3 regions of the Pelorhabdus sp. sgz311001 genome follow, and region 1 is predicted to be linked to each of the others. Evidence: riboswitches for the same ligand, from Rfam matches in the RefSeq annotation. Region 1 holds a riboswitch; each other region holds the start of a gene.

The links. Region 1 has a riboswitch for glycine ahead of AC0MXB_RS06805 (amino acid permease). Riboswitches for the same ligand answer to the same signal wherever they lie in the genome.
Region 2: another riboswitch for glycine. It lies ahead of gcvT (glycine cleavage system aminomethyltransferase GcvT); the one in region 1 lies ahead of AC0MXB_RS06805 (amino acid permease).
Region 3: another riboswitch for glycine. It lies ahead of AC0MXB_RS10200 (ABC transporter substrate-binding protein); the one in region 1 lies ahead of AC0MXB_RS06805 (amino acid permease).

Annotation. Positions count from the first base shown of each region.
Region 1 is NZ_JBVXUT010000002.1:157,958-161,238, forward strand. Features, by position in the region: gene AC0MXB_RS06800 (ECF transporter S component) at 1-162, opposite strand, end outside; gene AC0MXB_RS06805 (amino acid permease) at 248-1,630, opposite strand; glycine riboswitch at 1,751-1,827, opposite strand; glycine riboswitch at 1,831-1,908, opposite strand; gene AC0MXB_RS06810 (ATP-dependent helicase) at 2,077-3,281, opposite strand, start outside.
Region 2 is NZ_JBVXUT010000004.1:155,595-158,875, reverse strand. Features, by position in the region: gene AC0MXB_RS11775 (amidohydrolase) at 1-1,008, shown strand, start outside; glycine riboswitch at 1,129-1,216, shown strand; gene gcvT (glycine cleavage system aminomethyltransferase GcvT) at 1,388-2,488, shown strand; gene gcvH (glycine cleavage system protein GcvH) at 2,491-2,880, shown strand; gene gcvPA (aminomethyl-transferring glycine dehydrogenase subunit GcvPA) at 2,882-3,281, shown strand, end outside.
Region 3 is NZ_JBVXUT010000003.1:316,736-320,016, forward strand. Features, by position in the region: gene AC0MXB_RS10195 (acetyl-CoA C-acetyltransferase) at 1-300, opposite strand, end outside; gene AC0MXB_RS10200 (ABC transporter substrate-binding protein) at 695-1,861, opposite strand; glycine riboswitch at 2,033-2,131, opposite strand; glycine riboswitch at 2,144-2,216, opposite strand; gene AC0MXB_RS10205 (methyl-accepting chemotaxis protein) at 2,307-3,281, opposite strand, start outside.

The sequences.
Region 1 (3,281 bases):
AATTGCCATAATAAAAAGCGGTACATTGCCTAAATGAATGAGTCCGCCATTTGCCGCAATGGGCAAGCGTATATTGACAAAAGAAGTGCAAATAAACACTAGAGCGATGCCTAAAGCTGCCATAACTAATTGTTTCGTTTGATACCTTGAAGATTGTCTCATGTTAAAATGCCTGCCTTATCGAAAAATAAAATATTTATCTACCATATCACACGAAACAACTTTACACAATAGGCAAATCCCTAAATTAAGCTAAACTGCTTTCTCCATCCTCGGCTTCTTTCGTTCTGCTCTTCGCGGCTTTATAAATCACGCCAAGCATAATAAACCATACTGGCGTCACAAACAGAGCAACGCGTGTTTCTTCATTTAATGCCAAGGTGACTAATACAAAGGCAAAGAAAGCTAAAATAATATAATTAATCACAGGGTACAGTGGCATTTTAAATTTATTTTTTGCCGCAAGCTCTGGTCGCGTTTTACGATATTTCAAATGACAGATCGTGATCATCGCCCAGATAAAAATGAAGCAGAACGTCGAAATACTGGTAATCAAGACAAAGACGCTTTCTGGCATAATATATTGCAGAATCACGGCTAATAGTATAACGAAAGCCGAAAAGAGCGTAGCATTCGCCGGTACTTGATTGGAGGTTAATTTTTTCATCGATTCTGGTGCATTACTTTCTCGTGCCAAAGCATAAACCATGCGGCTCGTACTAAAGATACCGCTATTGCAAGCCGATGCCGCCGAAGTTAACACAACAAAATTAACAATCGTTGCTGCCGCGGTAATCCCGATCGCCGAGAAAACCTGCACGAAAGGACTTTTTGCCGGACTGAGCGCCGTCCAGGGATAAATACTCATAATGACAAAGAGAGCGCCAAAGTAAAATACAATAATTCTGAGCGGAATATGATTAATGGCCTTCGGAATGACCTTTTCGGGGTTTTCCGTTTCCCCTGCAGTCAAACCAACTAATTCAATGCCCGTAAACGCAAATACCACCATTTGGAAAGACAGAATGAACCCGCTGATTCCATTAGGAACCCAGCCGCCATAGCTCCACAGATTAGCAAAGCTTGACGGGCCAGCGTCAGTCGCAAACCCTTTGATAACCATAAACGAACCAATTACAATAAGTGCTAAAATCGCCACAACTTTAATCAAAGCAAACCAAAATTCCATTTCACCAAAATGCTTTACCGCCGTCAAATTCATAATCAGTAGCACAACTAAAATCATGAGACTGGGAACCCATTGCGCGATATTGGGAAACCAATACTGAATATACAGCCCCGCGGCCGTCACATCGGCCATCGCCAAGGAAATCCAACAAAACCAGTACGTCCAACCCGTAATAAAGGCAGCGCCGTTACCCATATAGTCGCGGACAAAATCCACAAACGAATGATATTTGCTGTTAGACAGTAGCAATTCGCCTAGCGCCCGCATTACAAAAAAACAGATCGTGCCTGTAATCATATAGGCAAATAAAATCGATGGCCCCGCTAAGTGAATCGAACGACCTGAGCCGAGAAACAAGCCTGTTCCAATCGCCCCGCCAATGGCCAGCAGCTGAACATGACGATTTTTCAGCCCCCGTGATAAAGTTTGTTCTTCTGACATATGTATCCCGCCTTCCCTTCTGTTACTACGTGCCAAATACCAGCCTCGAGAAAAACAGAAAGAGGCCAAATTATAAAAATTTGGCCTCAAAATAAAACAGCAAGAAAATAGCTTTGTCTGCTCTGTCCTTTTACCTGAGAGATTCACTGATTTAGTATCAGCTTGCTCCTTCGGTGCTCAATTGAGGCTCTCCAGAGGTTCGTCCAGTAACGGTTCTTTTGCCTGAAAGCATAACATCTTCGGCGGATTATTGCTAATCTCTCTCCCGTTACCTTCATACGAAGTTCGGTATTCACTTTGATAGTACAGTTACATACTTTAGCACTCTTCATAGAAATTGTCAACCTTAAACAAACATTTTTCTTTTCTGTGCGTATATGAGCTACAATAAATCCTTAGCGTTAGCCAATAGCTTACTGTCCCAGCCAATATCTTTGATCGCTACTTTAGCGAACAGGCTCCAGAAAGCCTTCCTCTAAACACACGGCAACTGCTAAAGTTTTCACCTTGTCGGCAAACTTAATATCGAGACTCACCGCATTGAGCGCCGTAATCTGGCCCTCACCGAACCGGGCATGTCTGACCCTAGCCCCTACCTTCAGCCCCTCGCGCTTACGAATGGCGGTAGGCGATAAAACTTTTGCTGGCTGAGTTGGCACTAGCCGCGTGCTTGCAAAGGGACTTCTCACTGGCTGACGCTTCGGCTGCAACGCTTGCGGCGATGGCGCCTTGGGCGGCGTTACCATATGGCGTATGGCCATAACAAACTGCGACTCACTGACTTTTTCCTGATCCCGCTTCTCATAAGTGATCAATTGAAGTTGGTGCCTAGCTCGCGTCATAGCTACATAAAAGAGACGAACCGCCTCGGCCATAGCAGCTGGCTTTCCTTGCTGTTTCTCCATTACATCGCTGGCGGCAGGAATAATTCCCTCAATTAAATCAATCATATAGACCTTGTCAAACTCCATTCCTTTCGCGCTATGAAAGGTCGACAGAGTCACTTGATGATCTTTTTTCTGTCTCGCCTGCTTAGTCACAGTTTCTAGATGTTTCAAGCGGTTGGCAAAGGCTTCGACACTATCAAGTCCTGATGCAATCTCCTCGAGTGTGTTTAAAATGCCCAAGAGATATTCCTTGCGAAACCCCAGTCGGTCACACATTCGATCTAAGGCCTTGTCGTAACCAAGCTGATGGCGAATTGCCGCAATGGCTGCCAGAGGCTTTTTTTCTTTTAAAGAAATAATTACGTCCCGGCAACTTTCAATAAGCGGCCACTGATAGTCCTGCAGCGGCACATGACGGAGTAAATTCTGAAATACCGACTCGTGATTTCCCAATTCTTTTACGGCTTCCAGCTGCTGCTTCGTAATATAGCCGTTCATCTTCGCAAAGATCTTTTCAAAAATATCAATTCGTTTATCAGAGTAACTGAGTCGCATAAAGTTTAAAATATCAGCCACGACCCAGTGAGAGAAAAAGCGCTTGTCCTCATCTTGCATGGCAAAAGAAAGACCGGCTCGCTCCAATTCATTCACAAGGATAATCGCCGATGAGCTATTGCGATATAAAATAGCAATACTGTCTTTCGCGACCGCCTGTCGAATCGCCTCAATCAAATACTTAGCCTGCTGTTTATAATCACTGAGAC
Region 2 (3,281 bases), on a different contig from region 1:
CGGGCGGCTCTAAAAAAATCCAATGATTTACTCTTGAAAACAGGCATTACATCGATTCATGATCCCGGTGAATTTGGCGCACAATCATTTCAGTTGATGCAGCAAGCTTGCTATAATGGGGAGTTCAAGCCTAGGGTCTATGCGATGCTGCACAGTGTTTTTGGTAAGCCTTTTTCTAAAAAACTCTGCGATGATTTTTTGGCGCTGGGACTGCAAAGCGGGATTGGCGACGAAAGATTTAAACTAGGTACGTTGAAAATTATGATTGACGGCGGTACTAGCGGCCCGTCCTGTGCGACCCGCCAGCCTTACAGTCATAATGAGAAGCTGCCAGGAATTTTGACCTGGACCCAGGATGAGGTTAACGCTATGATTGCGACGGTACATACGGCGAATTGTCAAATGACAGCCCATGCTGTAGGCGATTTGGCAGTAGAAATGATGCTTACAGGCTATGAGCAGGCAGCGGCGAAGTATCCCCGTGAGGATTGTCGCCACCGTATTGAGCATTGCGCTTTAACTGATGAAGCGCTGATTGCTCGTATGGCTTCCCTTGCAATTATTCCTGTCTCAAATCCGGCATTTATGACGATTAACGGTAGTGACTATCGCCGTTACTATGGCGATAGAGCCGATTATATGTTTGCGGCGAGAAGCTATATTGACGCGGGGCTGCGACCGGTAATCGGTAGTGATGCGCCAACTTGCGAAGAGAGTGTGATGCGCGGCATTGACGGCTCTGTCAATCGCCGGGATCGACGAACCGGGGAAGTGATTGGCGCTAACCAAAAGATTACTGTGGCAGAAGCGTTGCGGCTGTACACGATTAACGGCGCCTATGCGAGCTTTGAAGAAAACATCAAGGGAAGTATTGAAGTGGGAAAACTGGCTGATCTTGTTGTTCTCTCCGAAGACATTCTAGCTTATCCCGAGGAACAGTTGATGGATATTCAAGTGGACCTTACCATGATTGATGGCGAGGTAGTTTATGAACGGCTGGAAGGCTAGAATATTCTCAATTTGATAAGAAATCTTTTAACGAAGTGAATTGACAGAAAATATTTCCTCTCATATACTTAAAAAAAGACGGTTTTACAGCTTTACTATTTTAAAACTTTATAACTAGGAATGATGACTGCGGGAGAGACGCCTTCGAGGCGCACCGAAGGAGCAAAGCTTTGTTCAAACTCTCAGGTAAACAAACTGCAGCCGGACCAGACTCTGGAGAGCACACAACGATGTGTCACCGATGGGGACTCCGTCAGGAGTAAATCTCTCAGGTAAAAGGACAGAGAACAAGAGTGAAACTACACTGTTGTTCTCTGTCCTTTTTGTGTGCTCTAAAATCAATGGTATTTTCTTCATTAAAATGATAGGAGTGATGTAAGTGACGGCAAAACGAACCCCTCTCTACGAAACCCATTTGCGTTATGGTGGTCGAATCGTGGAATTTGGCGGCTGGTCGCTGCCAGTTCAGTACAGCGGGATTAAAGAAGAGCATCTGGCAGTGCGGACGAAGGCGGGACTGTTTGATGTGTCCCATATGGGAGAATTTCTGGTCACAGGGAAAGATGCTCTAGATTTTTTGCAAAAAGTAGTGACAAATGACGTAGCGAGATTACAAGAGAACCAGATTCTTTATTCACCCATGTGTTATAACGACGGCGGCACTGTTGATGATTTGCTTATTTATAAATATTCGGCTGAGCAGTATCTGGCGGTAGTGAACGCGGCGAATATTGACAAGGATTGGGCCTGGATGGAAGAAAATAAGGCTGGTTTTGCTGTTACGCTAGAAAACCTGTCAGATCAGACAGCCCAACTGGCGCTGCAAGGGCCTGTGGCTAAAAAGATTCTTGCCAACCTGACGGATGCTCCCTTAGCGGATCTCACCTATTACTGGTTTTGGCCGGAAGTGATTGTTGCAGGCAAGAAGGTACTATTGTCTCGCACTGGTTATACCGGCGAAGATGGATTTGAATTATACTGCGCACCTGAGGATGCTGCCGATCTATGGGAAGCGATCATGGAAGTTGGTAAGCCTATGGGGCTTTTGCCAGCAGGTCTTGGTTGTCGCGATACACTGCGCTTTGAAGTCTGCTTTCCTTTATATGGTCATGAATTGACCGCAGAAATTACGCCGATCGAGGCGGGAATTGGCTTTTTTGTAAAAGTTGATAAAGAAAATTTTAATGGGAAAGAAGTGTTGGCAAAGCAAAAACAAACGGGGCCGCAGCGCAAACTGGTGGGGATTGAAATGGTCGGCCGCGGTGTGGCTAGAGCGGAATATCCCGTCTTTTGCGGCGAAGAAAGAATTGGCCAGATTACAACAGGCTCTTATGGACCGTCCCTAGATAAAAATCTCGGACTGGCTTTAATCAACAGTGAGTATGCCCAAATCGGTCAGGAGCTTTTTGTGGAGATTCGTGGTAAAAAAATTGCTGCCCAAGTGATTTCAAAACCATTTTATAAACGGGAGGAGAAATAATGATGAACATTCTAGCAGAATTAAAGTATTCGAAAGATCATGAGTGGGTTCGGGTTGAAGGCGATATGGCTTATATTGGTGTAACCGATTTCGCACAAGCACAGTTAGGTGATGTTGTGTTTGTCGAGCTGCCAGAAGAAGGTCGCGAACTAACAGCTGGTGACAGTTTCTCTGTCATTGAATCAGTAAAGGCTGTTTCGGATATTTATGCGCCAGTTAGCGGGAAAATCGTAAAGGTCAATATGGGGCTAGAAGATGCGCCAGAATTGATCAATCAAGATCCTTACGGTGAAGGCTGGATTGTTGCTGTAGAAATTTCCAACTTGGCTGAACTTGACGCTCTGTTAGACAGTACAGCCTACGAAGAACTTGCGGCCGAAGGGGGCCACTAATATGGCCTGGAGCTATTTGCCTCATACGGAAGAAGACCGTCAGGCGATGCTTCAGGCGATTGGCGCTTCTAAGATCGCTGATTTGTTTGAAGATGTGCCAGAGCGTGTTAGGTTGCAAGGTGATTTGCCCCTGCCAGCGCCCTTGTCGGAGCACGAGCTTGCCAGTCATTTACGGCAGCTTGCGCAAAAAAATGATAATCTACAGGATTTTACTTGCTTTTTAGGCGCAGGCGCCTATGATCGCTATATTCCCAGCGTGGTAGCTCATGTACTGGGGCGATCGGAATTTTATACGGCTTATACGCAGTACCAGCCAGAAATTTCGCAAGGGTATTTGCAGGCTCTCTGGGAGTATCAATCCATGATCTGCGAGCTTACGGGCATGGCTGTGGCCAATGCAT
Region 3 (3,281 bases), on a different contig from region 1:
CTGTGCCGCTAGATTCACCGTCTTTAAACCACTGCCGCAAACTTTATTTACAGTAAATGCCGGAACTTCTTTCGGAATCCCCGCCTTAACAGCAGCCTGCCTTGCCGGATTCTGGCCAAGACCAGCCTGCAATACATTGCCCATAATCACTTCATCAACAAGCTCTGGATTCACTTTTGCTCGGCACAAGGCTTCACGAATTACGATTTCCCCCAGTTCTACCGCCGACAGTGACGCCAATGAACCATTGAAACTGCCAACAGCCGTACGTACAGCACTCACAATAACTGCTTCTTTCATTAAAATACCCCCTCACAGTTTTCTCTCTTATTCTGGCAAGAGTCCCTTTGGCTCTCACCATCTTTATATTGCAAGATCCATACCAGCTTTTCCGACAAAAATTAGACTTGGCTTTATTTGCAGAAAAACCGTTCAAAATATACGTTTTCTTTCAAATAATCTGAAAATTAAAATGACAACTTTGTCTAATATGTCTATTATTTTGTTCGTATTATGTCTTGTTTTTCGTCATTTCTGTCTACATACTGCAATTCCCGATAATTCTCCAAAAAGTTCACTGTCTTATCAAGTATATTTTTTCACAAAATATGTAAGAGCAGCAGGAATTCTAAATCATTCCTGCTGCTCCTATTTTTACAAAATTTCTTGTATTATATTCTCGTCTATCGCTAAATCAGGGATTGACTGTCGCTTTAAAGACTTGTTTGCCATCTTTCATTTCGATGATTACCGCATTTTTTACGGCATCATGCGTCGCATTCAATGTAATATTTCCCGTAATTGCAGCAAAATCTTTTGTCGCCGCCAAAGCTTCACGGATCTTCGCCGGCTCTAAACTATTAGCCTGCTGAATGGCATGAATCAGAACATTAGCTGCATCATAGCCAAGTACCGCCATGGCATCAGGCGATTGGCCATATTCTTGTTTATAGGCAGCCACAAAAGCCTGCGATGTGGGATTTGTGTTATCAACCGCATAATGGTTCGTGAAATAAGTATTGTTAAGCGCTTCTGGCGTAGCAATCTCTACGAGTTTAGGCGAATCCCAACCATCGCCGCCAAGCATGGGCGATGTGATTCCAAGTTCTCTAGCTTGTTTTACAATCTTGCCTACCTCTTCATAATAACCAGGCACATAAATAATATCAGCATGTAATCCTTTTACTTTCGTCAAAATCGTTTTGAAATCCTGATCTTTCTGCAAATACGCTTCTTCAGCAAGCACGGCGCCGCCACCCTTAGTAAAGGCATTCTTGAAGAAAGCGGCCAACCCTTTACTATAGTCACTGCTGTTATCGACAAGAATAACAGCGCTCTTCAGTTTCAAATTATTTAAAACAAAGTTGGCGCCAACGGTCCCCTGGAAAGGATCAATAAAGCAAACTCGAAAAGTATAATCCTTTACCTTACCAGTGCCTTCGTCGACTGTTACTTTGGGATTTGTCGCCCCCACTGCCAACAGCGGTACTTTTACCGACTCAGCTACGCTCGAAGCGGCAATGGCGTTAGAACTAGAAAAGATACCGGTAACAGCTGCTACACGATCTTGTGTCGCTAGTTTCGTCATGGCATTAGCCGATTCAGACGGCTCGCTTTTATTATCAGCCACTACGGCTTTAATTTGTTTTCCCAAGACGCCACCTTTCGCGTTCGCTTCTTTAATCGCTAGCTTCGCACCATTCGTAGTAGAATTTCCCATGGTAGCGTTGCCGCCTGTTAATTCATTCAGTAGACCAATTTGCACTTCATTGGAAGAACTAGCGCCACAGCCCCCTAAAAAACTGGCTGCCATCAGTACCAAAAGCGCCGCTGTCATACTCCGAAACCATTTTTTCCCCATCTCAAAATCTCTCCTTTTACAGCTATCGCTGCTTTCTTTACTGATCTGCGATGTACCTTACATGCAGCGATGCCAAAAAGCTCCCCCAAAAACAAACAGAGTCAAATCAGCTATGATTTGACTCTGGAATCACAAAGAAAATACGAATAAAACAAACTAAACACATTCGCACTTTTTGTCTCTGTCCTTTTGCCTGAGAGCTTTGCCAGCAATTCTGCTGTATTTCACCTTCGGCGTCCGATGCGCTCGGATCTCTCCAGAGTCCCGTCCCTTTACGATATCACCCAATTTTATGAGTACCTGAGAGTTTTACTCCTTCGGCGGGCTGATTCAGCCTCTCTCTCGCAAACTTCATCCGGAAATATGTAGTTTTAGTGTGTACATCGAAAACGTTTATAATTATAAAACAAGACAGCTTAATATGCAAGTGTAATTAAATATAAAATTACACAGAAAATTTTTCTACGGCTGTCTTTAGATCTACAGCAAGATCAGCTAACCGTTTACTTGCCGATGCAATTTCCGCCATAGATGCAGCTTGTTCCTCTGTAGCGGCAGAAACAGTTTCAGCTTCCGCGGCTGTCTTACGACTCACGGTATCGACACCGTGAATTTCCTTAGCTACTGATTTGCTATGATCCGCCATTGTTTGGATCGAATCAGAAATCCCCTTCATCTGCTCTGATAAAGCTACAATGGCTATCATAATATTTTCCAGGGTTTTCCCAGCAGAATTCACGACTTCCCGACCAACGCGCACCCCTTCTGTACCAAGCTGTACCGCAGCAATCGCCTGATCCATATTCGTTTGATTTTCCTGAATCAGTAAAGTAACTTTCTGGGCAGCCTGATTGGATTGCTCAGCTAATTTCCTTACTTCTTCCGCTACGACGGCAAACCCACGGCCTTGCTCGCCGGCACGAGCCGCCTCAATTGCGGCATTCAAGGCCAATAAATTCGTTTGACCAGCAATTTCCGAAATCATTTCCACGATCGGACGAATTGCATCTGAGCCTTTTGCTAATTGTTCAATCGCGGCGGCTACTGCTTGTGACCCCGAATTAATCTGTTCCATTTGCCCTACAGCCTGTCCAACCGCTTTCTGACCAATTTCAGCCTCTTTCGCCGTATTTTGAGCAATTCCCGCAGCAGCTTGAGCCGTCTCAGCTATTTGAGCTGTGCGATTCGACATGTTATCAATAATTTCAGCGATATGAGTCGCCGAAGCAGCCGTTGCCGCCATACCGCCAGCAATTTCCGTAATAGAATGAGCCACTAAATTCGAAGCCTGCGCCGATTGATCCGCGCTTTCCCTAAGCTGACTGCCTGAACTATTCACTGCCTCCGCTTGCTCTTTCACCCGCTGCACAAGCTGACACAGCGTAAGACGCATATCCGCAAAACTTTGCGCCAGTTGTCC